DNA from 3 places in the Paenibacillus sp. ATY16 genome. Region 1 is predicted to be linked to each of the others. Evidence: predicted binding sites of a transcription regulator. Region 1 holds the regulator's gene; each other region holds the start of a gene.
The links. The regulator LexA, encoded in region 1, represses DNA repair genes until DNA is damaged. The targets are predictions, from matches to a motif close to CGAACATATGTTCG.
Positions count from the first base shown of each region.

Region 2: CFI03_RS13495 (DNA polymerase IV) is a predicted target of LexA. The motif match lies at 2,573-2,586, and genes of this name have one in related genera.
Region 3: CFI03_RS21930 (WYL domain-containing protein) is a predicted target of LexA. The motif match lies at 3,014-3,027, and genes of this name have one in related genera.

Region 1 is NZ_NMOK02000053.1:81,520-88,345, forward strand. It holds gene metH (methionine synthase) at 1-179, opposite strand, end outside; gene CFI03_RS28505 (1,2-dihydroxy-3-keto-5-methylthiopentene dioxygenase) at 326-865, shown strand; gene CFI03_RS28510 (HAD family hydrolase) at 930-1,718, opposite strand; gene CFI03_RS28515 (hypothetical protein) at 1,746-2,255, opposite strand; gene CFI03_RS28520 (DUF896 domain-containing protein) at 2,334-2,522, opposite strand; gene CFI03_RS28525 (LysM peptidoglycan-binding domain-containing protein) at 2,674-2,889, opposite strand; gene lexA (transcriptional repressor LexA) at 3,205-3,825, shown strand; gene CFI03_RS28535 (PspC domain-containing protein) at 3,953-4,147, shown strand; gene glnA (type I glutamate--ammonia ligase) at 4,190-5,518, opposite strand; gene CFI03_RS28545 (MerR family transcriptional regulator) at 5,630-6,040, opposite strand; gene CFI03_RS28550 (methionine gamma-lyase family protein) at 6,118-6,826, opposite strand, start outside.
Region 2 is NZ_NMOK02000023.1:143,107-149,932, forward strand. It holds gene CFI03_RS13480 (ABC transporter permease) at 1-794, opposite strand, end outside; gene CFI03_RS13485 (helix-turn-helix domain-containing protein) at 998-1,867, shown strand; gene CFI03_RS13490 (YhjD family protein) at 2,068-2,445, opposite strand; gene CFI03_RS13495 (DNA polymerase IV) at 2,649-3,887, shown strand; gene CFI03_RS13500 (YhjD family protein) at 3,884-4,357, shown strand; gene CFI03_RS13505 (helix-turn-helix domain-containing protein) at 4,593-4,760, opposite strand; gene CFI03_RS13510 (DGQHR domain-containing protein) at 4,897-5,892, shown strand; gene CFI03_RS13515 (helix-turn-helix domain-containing protein) at 6,530-6,733, opposite strand; gene CFI03_RS13520 (DUF2975 domain-containing protein) at 6,730-6,826, opposite strand, start outside.
Region 3 is NZ_NMOK02000037.1:352,645-359,470, reverse strand. It holds gene CFI03_RS21945 (helicase C-terminal domain-containing protein) at 1-1,876, opposite strand, end outside; gene CFI03_RS21940 (Dps family protein) at 2,042-2,494, shown strand; gene CFI03_RS21935 (hypothetical protein) at 2,551-2,805, opposite strand; gene CFI03_RS21930 (WYL domain-containing protein) at 2,771-2,968, opposite strand; gene CFI03_RS21925 (hypothetical protein) at 3,139-3,315, opposite strand; gene ppsA (phosphoenolpyruvate synthase) at 3,389-6,001, opposite strand; gene CFI03_RS21915 (copper homeostasis protein CutC) at 6,206-6,826, opposite strand, start outside.

The sequences.
Region 1 (6,826 bases):
TCATGGATCATCGAAATAACATCCGGACGCGTTAATACGAGCATTTCATTACAGCCGTCAAGCTCTTCTCCGCCAAAATCATCAGCAGTCAAATCCGCCTGCTGAATCATTGTTCCCATCGCTCCGTCCAGGATGAGTATCCGCTGCTGCATCAATTCTTGTATGGTCGGTTTCAACAAATTTCGTACACCCTTCCTCCGAAAATCATTAACAAATAGTGTAACAGAATAGCCGCACTCTGAAAAGGCAGTCCATCGACATTTGACTACATTTGCTATATAATTGGACTTATCAGTTAATTTCTATAGGGAAAGAGGGATTGAGAATGGCTGAAATCCGCATTCGCAATACTAATGAACGTATTTCTGGTGAACAGAACGTTCGTGAATTTTTAGACAAACAAGAAGTTCTTTACGAACATTGGGATGCAACTAAACTCCCCGCGCACCTCAAAGAGAGATTTGTTCTTTCCGATGAAGAGAAAGCAGAAGTTCTGTCCACTTTCAATGCTGAAATTACGGATCTTGCCGCTCGCCGCGGTTACAAAACTTGGGACATCATTACTTTATCCGATGCAACTCCAAACCTTGATGAACTGCTGAAAAAATTCGAGTCCGTTCATACACATACAGAAGATGAAGTTCGCGCGATTACAGCCGGCAAAGGCATCTTCGTTATCAAAGGCACCGAAGAAGTCGGTTACTTCGACGTTGAACTCGAAGCCGGCGACGTGATCTCCGTTCCGGAAAGAATCCCTCATTTCTTCACGTTGATGGATAACCGTGAAATCGTGGCCGTACGCCTGTTCATTGAAACAGAAGGCTGGATTGCGCATCCATTCGAAGATCCTGCTTTCGTTAAGTGAGACCTGTTCATAAAATTAAGCCCCTCGTTCCATCTTCCGATGGCGAGGGGCTTTGTCTTGTCCATTATTGCTCGAGAAGCAGCAGCAGCTCTTCCAAATGGGCAATTTCATGCGAAGGAATGATTTCGTCATTGCGCACCGCACCGTGACGGTTCACCCATACGGATGTCATGCCAACCGTATTCGCGCCGAGAATATCGGTAGTCAGCTTGTCGCCAACCATAATGCCATGATCCGGCTCGATTCCGAGACGTTCCATCGCATGACGGAAGATGGAAGCGGCAGGCTTGCCCTCACCGTACTCGCCCGAGATAATGATGTGATCGAAGTAAGGAGTCAGCTCAGGAACGCCGGCAAGCTTCTCGCGCTGCAGATCCGGAGAACCGTTTGTCAGCAGGAGCAGCTTATACTTTCCTTTAAGCGCATCCAGCACGCGGAACGTTTCGTCATAGACAAAAGGACGTTTGCGGCGTTCCGCTGGGAACTGCTCTGCCAGCTTAGCGCCAAGCTCTTCGTTATCAACGCCAAGCGCGCGCAAGCCGCGAGTCCAAGCTTCCTTGCGGTAGCCCGGCGCAAGCTGCTCCAGCTTGCGGAACTCTTCCTGCTCGCCTTCGCGGAAATTCGCCCAGAGTCCTTCAAACGGGTTAATACCGATCATCTTCGTGAACGGGAACGTCTCATAGGATTCATAAAGAGCGCGCGCTTCTTTGCGTACGGCTTCTTCAAGCTGCTCCGGATCAACGCCGGCAGCTTCCGCACCGGCTTGGCATGTTGCTTCAAATGCTTCTTTTACGCTGCGGTCATCCCACAACAACGTATCGTCAAGATCAAATAGTACCGCTTGCTTCCCCATAATTCGCATAACTCTCCTACTCTTTTTCTATTTTTGTTCGAAAGGCAAATTGTGTGTTTTGGCGAAATCCTGCAGTCTGCTGCCGATCTCATCCGTTGGGTAACGGTTAAGCAGCCGCGAGAATACCCAGTTTGCGCCTTTTTGCTGCATGATCACGACCGCACCGTTTTGAACGCTGATCCCTTTAATGTTGGAAACGTGCAGCTGCTTGTCCCCCGTCATTTTACGGGTCTGGATATAATCCTTGCCGATTGAAATGTAAGGACGGCGCAAGAAGAAAATAAGCGCCAGGAAAATGTAGCAGCCGATCGTTACCCAGAACATAGACGTAGGCTCAAAGGAAGGATCCGTCGTAACGAAAACCGTATACATACTGATCAACAAAATGAGCACAATCGGGAATATGTAGTTACGGCCGGTAAACCGGTCTACCTTGGGTTTCGATGAAGTGCCAATCTGCGATGCTCCGTGCTTTTTACGCGCTTTGTTGATTTGGTTCGTATTTTTGCGCACTTTGCGCTCCCACGTGCGTGACAAGCTTATTCCTCCCATTGTATATTGCAGACGCCGTTCATGGAACGGCGCCAACGCTAGTTATATAGTTGTATGACTTAATTAATGAGCAACATCGTTAGGATCGCCGTCTACAATCTCGATCGAATCCAACTGCTGGCGGAAATTCCTTTTGAAATTCTCCAAATATTTCTGGCGCAATACGGCACGCTCCGCAATTTCCTCTTCGGTCAAACCTACCGTTTTATTTTTACGGGATAATTCGTTAATACGCGCGATGACTTCTTCCACTGCCTTCACCTCATTTGCTTATTACTCATCCTTCTTACCTATTTTGACTTTTAACGCGAGCAATTGTCAAGGCAATGATAGAAGAATAACAAAAGGACAGGCAATTTCGAACATCCTGTGTCCGAATAGCCTGTCCTTCCGATTATATGGCCTATTGAGGAATAATTAATACCTGTCCTGGCCGAAGCTCAACCGAGCTTAACTGGTTGCGTTCCTTAATCTTGTATATGTATTGTCTTATGTCCTTGGAGCCCTCGGAAAAACGATCTGCAATCCCCCACAGCGTATCCCCCGTCGTTACGATAACCGTTTGCTCATTCGCTGCAGCCTCTTGAATATGATCGGACGATGCATTCGTACGCATCATAAGGAAGCTTGTAAAAAGAAGAACGAACACTGCAGCACACACAATAAGTTTAAAAGCATGGCGTTGAACGTGATGACCCCGCGATTTGAACGATTTAGCGGTTTTTTCCTTATGGATACTTTTATAAAAAGATGGATTCATGATCATTATTATCGCTCCCCGAACGTTTGTTCTGTTTTCTTATGTTCTTAGAATAACACGAACAAATGTTTGCAGTCAATAAAAATGCGAACTTTTGTTTTTAAGAACTTATGTTTGTACGAACTCCGGTTCTATGCTATAATTTTCTACAAATATTATATTGGAGTGATTCACGTGTCTAAGATTTCGAACCGCCAACAGTCGATTCTTGAATTTATTAAGAATGAGGTTCGGGACAAAGGATACCCGCCTTCTGTTCGCGAAATCGGCGAAGCGGTTGGCCTGGCGTCAAGCTCCACCGTTCACGGCCATCTGGATCGGCTAGAGAAGAAAGGCCTGATCAGACGAGATCCAACGAAACCTCGGGCGATCGAAATTTTGGATCAAGACGGTGTTGACGGCATTATCCTCCCCGCTGTGGCTCAAGTGCCAATCGTCGGCAAAGTAACGGCAGGCGTGCCGATTACGGCGACTGAGAATATTGAAGAGTACTTCCCGTTATCCGCACACTTCGTTGGCGACGACGAGGTATTTATCCTGAATGTCGTTGGCGACAGCATGATTGAAGCCGGCATACATAACGGCGACTATGTTATCGTCCGCCAGCAGCAGACCGCCAACAACGGCGATATCGTAGTAGCCATGACGGAAGATGACGAAGCGACGGTTAAGACCTTCTATAAAGAGAAGGATCATATCCGCCTTCAGCCGGAGAACTCCACCATGGAGCCAATCCGTTTGAACAATGTCACCATTCTTGGCAAAGTAGTTGGCTTGTTCCGTGACTTTCACTAATCTGTTCGCATAAAAGAGGCTGTTCCCGCTAATCCGATTTCGCATTCGGTTAGGGAGAACAGCCTCTTTTTTACCTGATTATGGTATTATCGTATTGCTTCATCTTTAGGCGACGAGGTGGTTAAGCATGAAGAAAAAATTAACGAGGTCTTTATTCGATAAATCCATTGCCGGAGTTTGCGGAGGAATCGCCGAATACTTCAACCTTTCCTCTTTGTTTGTAAGACTGCTGTTCCTCCTCTTTGTCCCCTGCAATCTTGTTGTTTACATCATCCTTGCGAACGTTATCCCAGCCAGCCCTCCGTTGTTATATAAGAGATAGAAAAAAATCCCCTGACGCTTAGAGCGCCAAGGGATTTCCATCTTAGTACAGCGTCAGATACTGATCGCGTTCCCATTGATGAACTTGTGTTTTGTACATGTCCCATTCGATTTCTTTCAGTTCGTAGAAATGGGCAAGAGCATGTTCGCCAAGCGCATCGCAGATCACGTCGCTGCGAAGCATTTCGTCGAGCGCTTCCTTCAGATCGGAAGGAAGGCTTGGCACGCCGGACTCCAGGCGCTCCTCTTCCGTCATGATGTAGATGTTGCGGTCTACAGGAGCCGGAAGCGCCGTTTTGTTTTTGATGCCGTCAAGGCCGGCTTTCAGCATTACGGCAAGAGCCAGATACGGGTTGGCAGCCGGGTCCGGGTTGCGAACCTCGATACGCGTGCTAAGTCCGCGGGAAGCCGGGATACGGATCATTGGCGAGCGGTTGCTTGCCGACCAAGCTACATAGCAAGGCGCTTCATAACCGGGAACCATCCGCTTGTACGAGTTAATGGTAGGGTTCGTAATAGCCGCCATCGCGCGAGCATGCTCGAGGATGCCTGCCATATAGTAACGTGCGGTTTGGCTAAGGCCGAGACGATCCTTCTCGTCATAGAATACGTTTGTGCTGCCTTGGAAGAGCGATTGGTGACAATGCATACCGGAACCGTTTACGCCAAACAGAGGTTTCGGCATAAAGGTGGCATGGAGGCCATGTTGTCTCGCAATCGTCTTAACAACAAGCTTAAACGTTTGAATTTGGTCTGCGGCTTTGATCGCATCCGCATATTTGAAGTCGATCTCGTGCTGGCCTGGAGCAACCTCATGGTGGGAAGCTTCAATCTCGAAGCCCATTTCTTCCAGCGTCAATACGATTTCACGGCGGCAGTTCTCGCCCATGTCCATTGGCGCAAGGTCGAAGTATCCGCCCTGGTCATTCAGTTCGGTTGTAGGCTCGCCGCGCTCATCCGTTTTGAACAGGAAGAATTCCGGTTCCGGACCAACGTTCATCGCCGTAAAGCCCATTTCTTCCGCCTCTTGCAGCGCACGCTTCAGAATACCGCGCGGGTCGCCCGCAAACGGAGTGCCGTCAGGCATATAAATATCACAGATCAGGCGGGCAACGCGGTCTTGCGCAACCCATGGGAATACGACCCAAGTATCCAGATCAGGGTATAAGTACATGTCAGATTCTTCGATACGAACGTAACCTTCAATGGAAGATCCATCGAACATCATTTTATTGTCTAATGCTTTATCCAGCTGGCTTACCGGAATCTCTACGTTTTTGATCGTTCCGAGCAAATCGGTAAATTGAAGACGGATAAATCGAACGTTCTGTTCCTCCGCAATGCGTTTAATATCCTCTTTTGTGTAGCTCACAGCATTCATCTCCTTTAAAAGAATTGCGAAGCTATTCTTACTTCGTAAGCATACGCTTAAAGAATTGTGAAGCAATTCTTGCTTCGTAAGCATCAGCTTTAATAGGACATGCTAGCGCTTGTTCAAGAAACGGGACAACTGGCCTTGAATAAGCGAAGCCTGACCAGGGCGTTTCTCCAGCAATTGCTGCTTGAGAAGGCGGTGCAGCTGCGCATCGGATAGCTCCTTGCGCTTCACTTCGGATTGCTCGCTTACGATTGTTGCATCATCCGATTCTTTTGAAACCGGATTCATGACTTGCTTAATGCCGGCGATATTAACGCCTTTTTCGATTAACGCCTTAATTTCCAGTAACCGTTCAACGTCATTAAAAGAGAACAGTCGCTGGTTGCCCGCCGTTCTGGCGGGAACAATCAATTCATGCTGCTCATAATAACGAATTTGACGCGCCGTTAGATCCGTCAGCTTCATTACGATACCGATCGGAAATAAGGCCATGTTTCTACGAATATCGTCACCCATGTCGCATCAACCTTCCAGTCGCTCATTTATACACCTATCATAACGCCCTACCAAAAACGTGTCAAGTTGTGTTAGGTTTAATTACGTTTAATTATGATAAGCCCGTTGTTAATGAGTCGACGTAACGCTGTGAGAACACCAAACTTCGCATGGGCAAACGTCAAACCGCCTTGCATATAAGCGATATAAGGCTCGCGGATAGGCGCGTCCGCAGACAATTCAAGGCTTCCGCCCTGAATAAACGTCCCTGCCGCCATAATGACGGGATGCTCGTATCCCGGCATGTCCCATGGCTCGGGCACAACATGCGAATCTACCGCCGCAGCCTTCTGAATACCCTGTACAAAAGCGATCAACTGCTCCGCACCGCCAAAACGGACAGCCTGTATAAGGTCAGTACGCGGCTCAGACCAATGCGGTTTCGTTTCAAAGCCAAGCTGCTCGAACATTGCCGAAGCAAATACGCTTCCTTTAACAGCTTGTCCAACCAAATGCGGCGCCAGGAACAAGCCCTGATAAATACCTCGCAGCGTGTCAAGCATAGCGCCAACTTCCCCTCCGATGCCAGGCGCCGTAAGACGGAAGGCAGCCTGCTCCACGGCAGCGGCAGTACCAACGATGTATCCCCCGGTCGAAGCAAGGCCTCCTCCGGGATTTTTGATAAGCGAGCCCGCCATGATATCAACCCCAACCTGGGTTGGCTCCAGAAGCTCGGTAAATTCCCCGTAGCAGTTATCTACAAATACAAGCACATCCGGCTTGATTTGCTTCACGCGCTGAACCATA
Region 2 (6,826 bases), on a different contig from region 1:
ACGGAGTTGAAAATGTTAATTGCGGTGCCGAAGGAATAACGTCCCATTCCCAGTCCGTAGTTAAGGGCATACAGATCAAGAACTTCGGATTTCTCTTTTACCAGACTGTTCCCGAGGAGAAACTGCTTCTCGAACCCGATGCTTATCAGATGTCCGATTGACATAATCAGCAAAATAATAATCGTGGAACGAATACCCGGCAGCGTAATATGCCAAATCTGCTTCAACCTGCTTGCACCGTCAACACGGGCTGCCTCGTAGAGTTCCGGACCAATCCCGGCAATGGCGGCCAGATAGATAATGGCGTTCCAGCCGGTTTCCTTCCAAATATCCGCGCTCGTCACCAGGTACCAGAACAAATTTTCCTTGGCCATAAACTGAATCGGCTCATGAATGAGATGCAGGCCTACCAAGATTTGATTCACAACGCCATTCTCGGCTGAAAGCATCTTCGTCACAATCCCCGCAACAACCACCCAGGAGACAAAATGCGGCAGATAGGAAACCGTCTGTACGACGCGTTTCAGAAACGAAATACGGACCTCGTTCAACAGAACGGCGAAGAGGATCGGAATCGTAAAGCTCGCAATGAGCCCCATAAAACTCATCGCCAAAGTGTTTCGCAGCGCATTAAAAAATTGATCATCCTGAAATAACATCCGAAAGTTATCAAAGCCGACCCACTTCTGGTCGAAGAAGGACTTCCCTACTCGAAATTGCTGAAAAGCCATCGTCCAGCCCCATAACGGCATATAACTGAATACAAAAACAAAAATGACAAAAGGGACCGACATGTAATAAAGATACCGCTGCCGGACAATGCGCTGCCAAATGCTTATGACGGACAAATCCGCACCACTCCTCTGCTGTTTTTCCTGTTCACTTAGCATTATAATGGAGCAAATTAGACCTAATCCTTGATTTTAGGGTCTTAAAATAGCATGATTAGGACATCAAACTAGCTTACGTCATGTTTTTGAGGGGAGTTTTAAGTCTTATGACAAGCGTCCATTTAAATTGGTTTACCTCCGACGAGCAATTTCTGTTCTATATCGGATATGGCGGGCATGACGAGGACATGTATCTTCACGATCACGTGGATTTTTCCGAGCTCGTTATCGTTTTGAACGGAAATGCTACTCATATCGTAAACACCGAAGCTTCGTTTATTAAGAAGGGGGATGTCTTTGTTATTGACGGCGCTGCCTCTCATGCCTACAAGGATCCCCATGATTTCCGGATCTGCAACATCATGTACCGTCCGGACATCCTTGCATCAGCCGGCCCCGATCTGCGATCCTCCAACGGCTTCCGGGCGTTGTTCGTTCTGGAACCGTTTTATCGGAATATCCAGTCCTTCAGCAGCAAACTCAGCTTGCCGATCCCGGGCCTGGAATACGTATCCTCCCTCGTCGCCTTTATGATTGAGGAATACGCGGACAAGCTTCAGGGCTATCAGACTATGCTGCGGTCGCGTTTCATGGAGCTTGTCGTTTATTTGTCCAGGCAATATCAGACTCAGGGCCAGCAAGGAATCCAAGGAAATCTGATGCATTTGGCGAATGCGATTTCCTTTATGGAAGACCACTATCTTGAGCCGCTTACGCGTGAGCAGATTGCCGAGAAATCGGATATTTCGGTAAGGCACTTAAACCGGATTTTTCAGTCCTATTATCAAACGACGCCCTTTGCCTATCTTCTGCGCCTCCGCCTGGAGCATGCATGCAATTTGCTTAAGACAACCCATGTCCCGATTACGGAAGTTTCGTATAAAAGCGGATTTAACGACAGCAACTATTTCACCCGCCAGTTCACCAAGGTTTACGGGATGTCTCCGAAGGTGTACCGCAGGGAGCAGTTTAATTAAACCAACAAAAAAACACCGCGCTGCGTGCAGCGGACGGTGCTTCCGAAGGTTCACTTAAACATCGTGGAAATATATTTGGCGATGCTCCATTGTTAGTCGTGTCTAACAATTGGGGTGCAGTTCATTCATTGGCTGCGGTTTTGTTACTAGCGTACGTTTTCTCTTAACAATAATGGCAGATCCCACCTGTGCTTCATATTTCAAATTTGGTTCCTAAAAATTATTGAGATATATTTCTCCAGCCATTTCGCCATTTCTTGTTTCAGTGTATGACGCAAAAGTGCAAAGTCTGAAACATATCCTCGTAAAGAAATCTCGTATAAGATTCCGTCACTGTTTCTCTTAACTTCCGTTATCTTTGCGTTCAACTGTCGTACCTGTTGTCGCACTTCATATATGTCGTTATCAATTAACGTTAGCAAAATTTCGCCGGACCGAAAAAAAAGTGGAGCAAGTGTATAGCTCTCAAGTTTTATTTTATCGTTATTTCGCTTTACCATTTCACGTACAAAGGGTAAAGCACAGTGGTTTTTTATTAAACTATACTCGTCTGATGTTATATTGGACTGATCATTCATAAAAGATCACCTCTCGGTGATTATAATACGAACATTAGTTCTTATCAAGAGTCTCGCCATAAATAACGGTTAGTGGCAACAAGGATTGAAAAATAAAATTGAATTGGAGAATTTATCCCTTGAATTACGAACATGCATTCGGTATATAATAAAACAAGAACATATATTCGTCTTTTCTGGGAGGTCATTGTGTGCCCGTTATTATGTTAGCGGACTGCCAATCTTTTTATGCGTCGGTCGAAAAAGCAGCGCACCCGGAATATCGTGAGAAGCCACTTATTGTGGCTGGGGACCCGGCACGCAGATCTGGGATTGTTCTCGCAGCATGTCCCATTGCTAAACAATATGGTATAACCACTGCAGAAACATTAGGGGAAGCTTTGGGGAAATGTCCCGATGTTGTGATTATTCGTCCACATATGCAGACCTATATTGATGTGTCACTTATGATAACGGAAATATTTGAATCCTTCACAGATTTGGTCGAGCCTTTTTCTATTGATGAACAGTTTTTAGACGTAACCGGTTCCCTAAGTTATTTTGGTTCTCCAGAAGAAATTGCGCGCAGAATTCAAATTAAGGTAATGATGTATACAGGTGTTTGGATTAGAGTGGGTATAAGTTCAACAAAGATATTGGCCAAAATGGCAACTGATATATGGGCCAAGAAAAGTACTACAGGGATATTTACAATACAAAAAAGTGATGTAGAAAGCTTACTATGGCCACAGCCTATAAATAAAATGTTCGGTGTTGGTTCGCGCATGACCGCGCATTTCCAGCGAATGGGAATTACAACCATTGGGGATCTTGGTAGCCTCCCCCTGTCGGACTTCAAGCGCAGGCTGCAGGCGCGGATGGGCCGCAACAGCGATATTCAAGCGGAGCTGTTCTGGCAGACGGCAAACGGCATTGACCCGAGTCCTGTCAAGCCGAGCACGCATGACGCGCAGAAGGCCGTGGGCCACCAAATGACGCTGCCTCGCGATTACAGCAACCCGCAGGAGATCGATATCATTCTGCTGGAGTTAAGCGAGGAGGTATGCCGTCGCAGCCGTGCCAAAGGCTATATGGGTAGCGTTGTCGCAGCCGGCGCTCAGGGTGCGGACTTCGATCACCCGACGGGCTTTTTCCGTCAAATGACGGTGCCCGATCCGACCAATATTACGAAGGAAGTATTCGCCGCGGCACGGACGTTATTTTATGCAAACTGGGATCGACTTCCCGTCCGCAAGCTCGGTGTTACGTTATCTAAGCTGGTTCCCGACGATCAATATCAGCTCACCCTGTTTGGCAACAGAGAAAAGGAAAGAAAGCTGGACCGTGTCACCGATACGATCCGCGATAAATTTGGAACGACCTCGATTCTGCGGGCGTCCTCGCTGCTGGAAGCAGCTCAGGCTCGTGAGCGTAGCGTCAAAATTGGAGGACACTACAAATGAGCAAGAAACTCGAAGGCAACGGCCGCTGGGAATCTAGCCGCATGATGCTGCCTGAACACCGGGAGCAATACCTAAGTCGCAGATATGGACAACAAGAGCAAGTAAAGACAGACCTGCCCACTAAGGAAGAACTTGAATTAGTTCGAGACTACGTGTTACTGCCCATGATGCTCACGATTGTAGATAAAAATAGCACTGAGATTGGACTTACTTCTTATTCTTTGAAGAACCTGTATGTAAAGGCTTCTCAAGTCTTAATGACGCGAATTCATGCGGATTTAAGCGAGGTAAGAAAACAAATGAAGGTAAGAAACATAAGAGTGTTTCAAGAAGAGCGCGTAGATAGCGCTATTCATTATAGGTTTGTGTGTCGAGGATATGAGGATACGTTTGCCATGATGCGTGATGTTGTAAGAGCTGAGATAAGTATAAGAATCTCTAAATATGTATCAGAAATGTTTAAGCCATAAACAACTTCGAGCTGCACCCCTTAAAGTGGTCTATTAGAGACCACTTCGAGTAATGCAACCACTTCGGTGTTTCTTTGTATCGAACGCAGCTAGTACATCTTTAGACAGTCTATAAATAATTTCGATTTCTTTAATGCTTCGAGTGTGAAGCAATACTTTTAAAGAGTCCAGTGCCTTTTCTTTATCCGTGAGTTTCATGGGCCCTAATATCTCAAGAGGGCTGATTCTTAAGGCATTAATTAACCTCTCGAGGGTCTCCAGAGAAATATTTTTTCTCCCGTTCTACGCTGCCAATGTATGATTGAGGCAGTTGAACCATTTCGCCTAGTTGTTCCTGGGTAAGCCCACGATTCTTCCGAAGAATCCGGATTTGTTGCCCGATTTGTTTGATTAATTCTGCCATTTTGACCACCTCTCTTAAAGAGTAGGTAAGTCGTGTGAACAATTAAATATACTCATAACATATAAAACCATTTTATTTTAGATGTTTTAAGATCTATTATGGTGTTAAATTACATCATACGGGTGAGAATAATAACATGATTAATGCTCTTCCAAGTCAAGTGGTAATTGAGAATGTGCTTATGAGCAAAATTAGAGGAAAGATTGCCTACCAAGGAAATATTTCAGCATCAACAATAATGAATTTATTTTATGTAAAGCCATACGATGATCCTTCTGGGAAGGGGTATCAAAGACCGGTTGATTCGAAAAGAAGCCATGACTTTGCTATTTATCTTTCTAAGGGAGAAGATGCACTTTTTACCCCCATTCTACTCAATGCAGCTTCCCAATGGGAATTTGTTTGTTATGACCGTGAGAGACCGTCTTATGGGAGGTTAATTTGCAAAGGAAAGGCCTCTTTAATGGATGGTCAGCATCGTTTAGAGGGAATTCAACGTTACATTCATGAAACCAATTCTGATCTTAATGTTCCATTTCTTTCATTTCATTATTTAGATGAAGATGAAGAAGTCAAACTTTTCGATACGATTAATACGAAAGCAAAAGGAATTGGGTCTTCCTTGAGTAAATATTTGCGTAGGGATTCTGACGAACTGAGTTGGGTCGCTACACAACTATTAATTCAAAAAAACAGCCCATTTCATAATAATGGGAGTATTATTGGTAAGCGTAACAAAGGCAGGCATATCACACTTCAAAATTTATATCGAACGTTAAGTTTATTGTTCAAGGATCGAAAATTGAGTGTATTCTCTAAAGAAGAAAAGCTTTCTCTTGCCATATATTATTTTTCACAGGTTAAAGAGCTATTCCCCTCTGAGTGGATAGATTATAAGGGACAGCGCTTAACACATATAGTATGCCTAGATGCATTGTCCATCGCCGGATCTCAGGTGCTCGCAAGCTGTGTACAAGAATCGCGCAAACAACTTGAATTAACTACTGCCAGTCGACTTATTAAGAAGTTAAAAGGGATTGAATGGTCAAGCGAAGGGCCATTAAAGTATGTAAAGGGAATGAGTGGCTCAAGAACACTTGCATCTGAGTTAGTGGAGCAGATGATCGGATGATTAAAAGAGCCCAGAGAGAATACTCTGGGCCTACCTAAATGTCCCCATAAATTAAAGTGTCATCAAAACTCATATTGAAGCACCTCTATGAATGTAAGGTTTTATTTCTTACACGTAAAGTACTTAGAGAATTCGCGAAAGCAATTAAACTAACCTGCAATGCCAAATTTGATTTAACGAATAATATCGTGAAATACTCCTTCTTCAGGGTCATTGATAACAAGCCACTGTGACTGTGTGACAAAAGATACTCCCTTTCGTTCAACAAAAAGCAGCCTAACGTAATACGCCGGCAGCTATCGTATTGCTGAACTATCGTTCCCCGTCGTATTAATCATTCATTGTGTTATCAATCTACTTAGTTCTTGCTTAGCAACTTCTTCAACCCAAGCAACAAGTTTGGACAATCATTAATTCTGTATATTGTATATTCCGGATAACCACCATCAAGGGGGGTAATGTGCTCAAAACAATGGTCATGAGCAACCATTATTATTGATGAGTTATTCTTATGGTATAGTGTCATATTGCCTTTAACCTAAAAGGCGAAGGCAATGTAGTCGTTAGGATTGATATAGCTTTCGAACTCTTCATCATTACTTACATCTTCGACGTACGGCGTTTTTTATTATTTTATTCAATCCTGCCGATACTCTAGAATATCTCCAGGCTGGCAATCGAGTGCTTTGCATATCGCTTCGAGTGTTGAGATTCGAATGGCTTTCGCTTTTCCGTTTTTAAGTATCGACAGGTTCGCCATTGTAATGCCGACTTTCTCCGATAGCTCAGTAACGCTCATTTTCCGCTTTGCAAGCATGACATCAATGTTAACCACTATCATACGGTCAACTCCTGTTCTTCTTTTAGCTCGATCGCGTTTTTGAGCAGTTTCTCAAGAACTGCGGCAAATACTGCGATTACAACTGGCGCACAG
Region 3 (6,826 bases), on a different contig from region 1:
GCGACAGTTCCATTAAACGTTCATACACTCCGTTCATGTAGGCATATGACGGAAAAAACACAAAATTATTGCCCCGTCGCCGTTCGGCCATCGAATGCAGCAAACTCGCGACCCGGTCCATTGTCCGTTCGCGGTCCTGATAACGGGTCGACAGCCGTTCGATCCGGACATCAAGCTGCTCGGACGAGAATGGCGAGGGAATGGCAACGGCGTAATCCGTTTCAGCATCTCCGCCAAGCATGTCCATAAAATAATGAAGCGGAGACAGCGTAGCGGAAAACAGAATCTGAGCTTTGTAGCCTTTGGCAAATTGCCGAAGCAGATACGAGGGATCGAGGCAGAACAGCTTGATGCGAACGTCATTCCTTTCCTTCTCGGCGTAGGTGACGTATCGCTCGTCATAAAGCTTGGCTATGCGCAAGAAATGCTGGCAACCGAAATAGACGTCCAGCAATAACGGATCTTGGTCCCCTTGAGCCAATTGCTCTTCCGCCGTTTGGACAAGCGATTCCAATTGTTCAATCAATTGCTCAGGCAGGTAACGCTCCATGTTTGTTCCGGTTGCTTCCTTGCCGACTTCCTCAATCGATTTGCGCAAAGCGATAAAATATTGGTTTACTGCTTTCGCCGATTGGTACACGAGCGGACGAATCGTTTTGCTTGCGCGCTGAAGCTCGAGAAAATCGGCTTTTTTAAGCTCCGCCGAATACATTTCCCGTGCCCGGTCGACAAGGTTATGCGCTTCGTCTACCAATAATGCCGTCTTCCGCTTCTGCTCCTCAAACAGTCTCTTCAGGTTTACGCGAGGATCAAAAATATAGTTATAATCGCAAATGACCGCATCCGCCGCATAAGCGGCATCAAGCGAAAACTCGAACGGGCAGACATGGTGCTTGTAAGCGTACCGTTCAATGACTTCGCGCGTCATGGACGTCTCGTTGCCCAGCATGTCCAGGATGGCTCCATTTACGCGGTCGTAATACCCTTTTGCGAATTCGCAGTACTCGGGAGAACAGCGAACTTCGTCTTTCAGGCATACCTTTTCCTTTGCCGTCAACGTAACCGCATGCAGATGCAGACCGCCATCGCCGAGCATCTTAAGCGCGTCTTCGGCAGCCGTGCGCGTTGTCGTTCGGGCTGTTAAATAAAAGAGCCGCTCCAGCCGTTCCTCCCCAATCGCTTTCACAGCCGGAAAAAGTGTCGACATCGTCTTGCCTATTCCGGTTGGCGCCTTCGCAAACAGCTTGCGCCCATCCACGATCGTCTGGTACACGGAAGCTGCCAGCTTGCGCTGGCCAGCCCGATACGAGGAGAACGGGAAAGCCAGTTTCTTGATGCTGGCATCCCGTTTTGCGGCATGAAGAATCTTCATTGCGGCATACGGATAATAGCTGCTAACCGTATCGTGCAAAAACTGCTCGAGTTCCGTTACTGTCATCGTCCGCACGAAGCGGCGGCATTCTCCGGTGTCTATATGCATGTAGGTGAGCTGAACGTTAATCGAAGCTAATTCCCGCTCCTTTGCGACCATATAGGCATAACAATACGCCTGCGCCCAATGAACGAAGTGCGTCTCCTCCATAAGGGCGGGGAGTCTGCCGGAGGTGGATTTGATCTCGTCGATCGTTAGCCCGCCATCGGTCTGAAGAAGACCGTCGCAACGGCCGTCAATGACAAACAGCAGATCCCGGAAAGCCAGTTCTGCCGATACGTATACCTCTTTGGCATCCTGCTCGCCATATTGCCGCTGTATTTGCTGATGCGCCTTCGTTCCTTCCGTAAGCGCAACGGCCGATCGGAAAGCTGTATCGATATCCCCACTCCTATAAGCGTATTCCACGAGCGCACGCACGGATAATTTCACAGTATTTGTCATAACGTTCTTCTCGCTCCTCGCTCTTCGCCGTACAAGATTCCTTATTGAATCGACTATACCAAACGGATGTTCGCGAGTAAATAGAGCGATGCTGTTTCAATGATCGATTTCCTGTTTATTTACTAACCAGAGTTCAATATTAATCTCGAGAGGAATGAATGTAGCATGACTACCAAAACAACCAAAACCGTCCAACAACACTTGAACCGCCAAATCGCCAACTGGAGCGTTCTCTATACGAAGCTTCACAACTATCATTGGTACGTCAAAGGTTCGCAGTTCTTTACGCTGCACGTTAAGTTCCAGGAGCTCTATGAAGAAGCGGCACTGCATGTCGACGAAATCGCGGAACGCTTACTCGCGGTAAAAGGCCAGCCGATCGCCACAATGAGCGACCACCTGAAGGAGTCCACCCTTAAGGAGGCCAGCGGCAAGGAGACAGCCGAACAAATGGTTGACCAGCTTATTAAAGATTTCTCGTTAGTGATAGATGAACTTAAAGAAGGAATGGATGAAGCCGAGGAAGCCGGCGACGAAACAACGGCGGACATGCTTCTTGCCATCCATAGCAAGCTCGAAAAACATGTTTGGATGCTTAGCGCGTTTAACGGTAAATAAAAAGTTTGCCCATTTAACAACAACAGCCCGCTTCTAATGAAGCGGGCTGTTTACATTTAACGCAATTGCAGCCATCCGGGAATAACCCTTACGTAATCCATCGTATCTTCCCATTCGATGAAGCGCTCCTCGCGCAATTTCTCAAGCGCCTTTCGGATCTGCCCCGTTTCCCTTTGAGCGAATCGCGCTAATTCCGGAATAACGATACGCGTATTCTGATGGCCATTTCGATTAAATAGAATCCTGAGCAATTTCCGCTCCGTATCGTTCAACAGGTTAAGCCCCTTCTTTCTTTCGCGCGATTTCAACATCTACGATTCCTTCGAGATTGAAAATACGAATGGCTTGAGCCTGGAAACAATACGCCTTCAGCCGACCGGCTTTAACCGATATAACGCGAACATCGCGTATGCTTACCTCGCGCTTTCGATCAATATAAATGAGCTGTACCACTTTGCCGATAAACCTCTCCATTCGAATTCACCCCGTCAGGAACATTTGTTCTTATTTATTATATACCAAACATACGTTCCCGATGCAAGATCTCAAACGTAAAATGGAATAATTTAAGCGCCTGGCTAGCCCGCAACAAAAAACAGCAGCCGATTTGGCTGCTGTTCCCGTTATTTTTTCCGTCTCGAGGCCTATAGTTCTTTTTCGCTTAAAAATTCGTTTTGCACTTCTTCGCCATTCGGATTGCTATTTTTAATCTGGCTTAGACGTCCATTGCGGTTCTCTCCGCCGTGAACGCTATTTTGCCGCTGATCATTATTGTCGGTATGATCATGCTGGTTATGGTTGTAGTTACTGTTATCGGACATTTCCGGGCTCATCCTTTCTGCAAAAGCTAAATCTAGATTGTGTATTTCCGGTCAGATTTATGCAGTTCAATCGTTAAGACAAGATTTCGATGTACCCTTCCGTTCCGTGCACCCGGATCCGCTGCCCGTCTTTAATCAAAGTCGTGGCATTCTCTACGGCAACTACCGCGGGAATCCCGTATTCGCGCGCAATAACCGCGCCATGCGTCATTAGTCCACCTACTTCAGTGACAAGACCTTTGATGGATACAAACAGAGGGGTCCAGCTCGGGTCCGTAAAAGAGGTAACTAATATATCCCCGTCCTCCAAATTTGCTTCCCCCATGTCCAGGATGACGCGTGCCCGGCCCTCGATAACGCCGGAGGAAACCGCTAAACCCGCTATAGCCTCGGCGGGCAGATTTTCGCGTCTGTACTCGCCTGCAATGATTTCGCCGTCAGATGTAATGACGCGTGGCGGAGTTAGCTTTTCGTACCGCTTATAATCGTCTTTTCGTTTAATGATGAGCTGCTCATCCAATTGGTTCGAGCGTATAACCTCTTTAAGCTCTTCAAAAGCGAGATAGAACACATCTTCTTTTTCTTGTATGACGTTCTTGTGCACGAGTTGTTCGGCTTCCTTCAGAATGGCCTGCTTATAAACAAAATAACGGCTGACCATCCCGTATTTCGGATACTCCCGGTAACCGGCATAATTCCGGATCAGATTAATTCTTTTCTTAGTTTCGCTTGCTTTTTCCTCGCCATCGGGCAATTGCCTTAACCTTGCTAATATCTCTTGTTCCTTATCCAGAGCTTCCTGGCGTCCTTGCTCGAATTTAAGGGTGCTGTCATTGGGTTCGAAGTTTTTAATGTTTGTGAGTATAACGGGAATAAGCGCAGCCGGATTTTCGCTCCAGCGGGTTCTGGTCAAATCGATCTCTCCGGGACAACGCATGCCGTATTTCTCGAGATAATGATGAATCGCAGTTAGGGCTTGCTGTCCTCCCTTCACCTTGATTAGTCCCTCCAAATCATCTTTACCATTCTGCAAATATTCAATGACTTGCGGATATGGACGAATGACATCCGCGACATCCATAAGCGCTAATCCCATTTCCGAGGTAACGTTATTCGGAACCGATTGAGATAACGTATCCGCTGCGTTTTTCTCGCCTAACCATTCGTAAAGCTTCTCGTTGATCCAGGTTAAAGCATTCATGGAAGCCATAATCATTTGAATGCTTTGCGGGTTAAATAATACCTTCCTCAGCTGCTGGATATCCTCCACGATAAAATCAAATAGCTCCGTGCCAGATTTCGTTTGGATCGTTCGTTTTAATTCCTCGATCGACGCTTCGCTATTCTTAATTAAATCATCAACCATATGAGGCTCAAGCTCCGGTTCTGCTTTAGCATTTGCAGGCGGAGAAGCTTTTTGGCTGTGGCCGGGATGAGGTTCGCAAGCTTCCATCGATACGGGCTGGATATAATCTCCACGCTTGATTACGGTCGTTAAGGCGTCCTTGATCAGCGGTTCGGATTGTCCGATTGTATTTAATAGCCGTTCCCTGCTTTCCGGAGAAGCAAGCATTTGGGTAACATCAACAAACAACCATCCGCCTGCCCTCCGCATGGGTGCGGGAGTCGTCATGAGGTAGAAGGATAGACCGAGCGGTTTGATAGGGTCGGTCATCATTTGCTGGTGGGCAACGGATACGTAAACATGATTTCCTGCATCATTCGCTTCTGGAATCGGGAACAAGGTTGTGATAGGCCGGCTCTGAACGATATGAAAAGTATCCTCCGCCATGCACCATTCGATATCTTGCGGACAGCCAAAATAGGCTTCAATCCGTCTTCCGATCCGTGCCAGTCGCAAAATCTGTTCTTCCGTCAGCACTTGATTGTTCTGCCGGTCAGGATCCATCGGCTGCGTTTCGGTTCCGCCATTTTCACGGCTATAGATCGCGAGCTTTTTGGCTGCTATCCTCTTGTCGACAATGATTTCATCCCGCACTTTATAGCAATCGGCAGATACCACGCCGGAGACCAGCGCTTCTCCGAGTCCAAAGCCGGCATCAATGGACAACACCTTGCGGTTAGCCGTAACGGGATCCGCGGTAAATAAAATGCCCGATGCGTAAGGGAAGACCATCTTTTGGATGATGACGGATAGATGAACTTGACCGTGGTCGAATCCGTTCTGCATCCGGTAGATGACCGCGCGTTCCGTGAACAAGGATGCCCAGCATTTGCTGATATGCCTAAGTATCTCTTCCTTGCCGACGATATTGAGATAGGTATCCTGTTGTCCGGCAAAAGAGGCATGCGGCAGGTCCTCTGCCGTTGCGCTGGAGCGTACGGCATAGGCAGCCTGCTCGCCAAACCGCGAAAGGTAATGAGCAACGGCTGCTACAACCTCCGCCGGAATCTCGAGTTGTCTGATAGTCTGACGGATTTCGCTGCTGATTGAGCCGATCTCCCCTCGGTCCCCGGGCTTCAGCGACGTTAACCGGTTCACCAAAGCATGCAACGTTTGACTTGATTCAATGGCTTTTCGATAGCCTTCGGTGGTCACGCAAAATCCCTCAGGCACGTGTATGCCATTCATTTTTGATAATTCGCCAAGATTGGATCCCTTTCCGCCAACAAGCGAAACCTGAGTTTGGTCGGCTTCCTTCAAATCAAGCACCAATGAATTCATTCCGCATCTCTCCCGATCGTAAATTTGATAAAAACATTTGACAAGATTTGAATCGGCATGCTACAATTAAATTGTAAGATAAGATAACTATGACTTTTTATTATAAGGCAGTCGTAAACCGATTATAACATTGCGTTTACGGATGCGCAATATAAAGAACCCGGGCTTTTGCCCAGGTTCTTTTTTGTTTATATTTATTTATGTTCATCTGAACAGGCGTAAATTGTCAGCCAGCTGCCGGAGCGCGGAAGGATCAATCGGTGACAGGTTGGATTTGTTGTGCCGGACAGCCGATCCAAAGTGAACCTCCCCTACTCCGGTTCGCGTTATAAAGTCTGCAACGCCTTCCGTCGTAAGACCGCTTCCCGCCAAAATCGCAAGATGGCTTCCTGCGGCTGCTGAAACAAGATCGGCCATTTCCTTCACCGATTCTATCGCCGGTCTTGGCCCGGCAGAAGTTAAGACGCGCGTAATTTGCGGATACTTCATCAAGGTTCGAAGACCTTCATGCTGATCCGCCAGCTCGTCAAACGCTCGGTGAAACGTTACTTGCAAACTGCCGGTAAGCGGCAGAAGCCTCTCAAGCGCCCGTTCGTCGATTTTCCCCTCCGGCGTTAAAGCGCCTAGCACAACGCCTGCCGCTCCGGCATTTACAATCGCTTTTATTTCCAAAGCCATCGTATCGATATCATGCTCCGCGTACACAAAGGAACGGCTGTGCGGACGCACCATTACAAATACCGGAATCCGGACGGCTTGTACCACCCGCTCCACGAGACCGATTCCTGGCGTTAAGCCTCCTTCCGTAATCGCCGTTATTAGCTC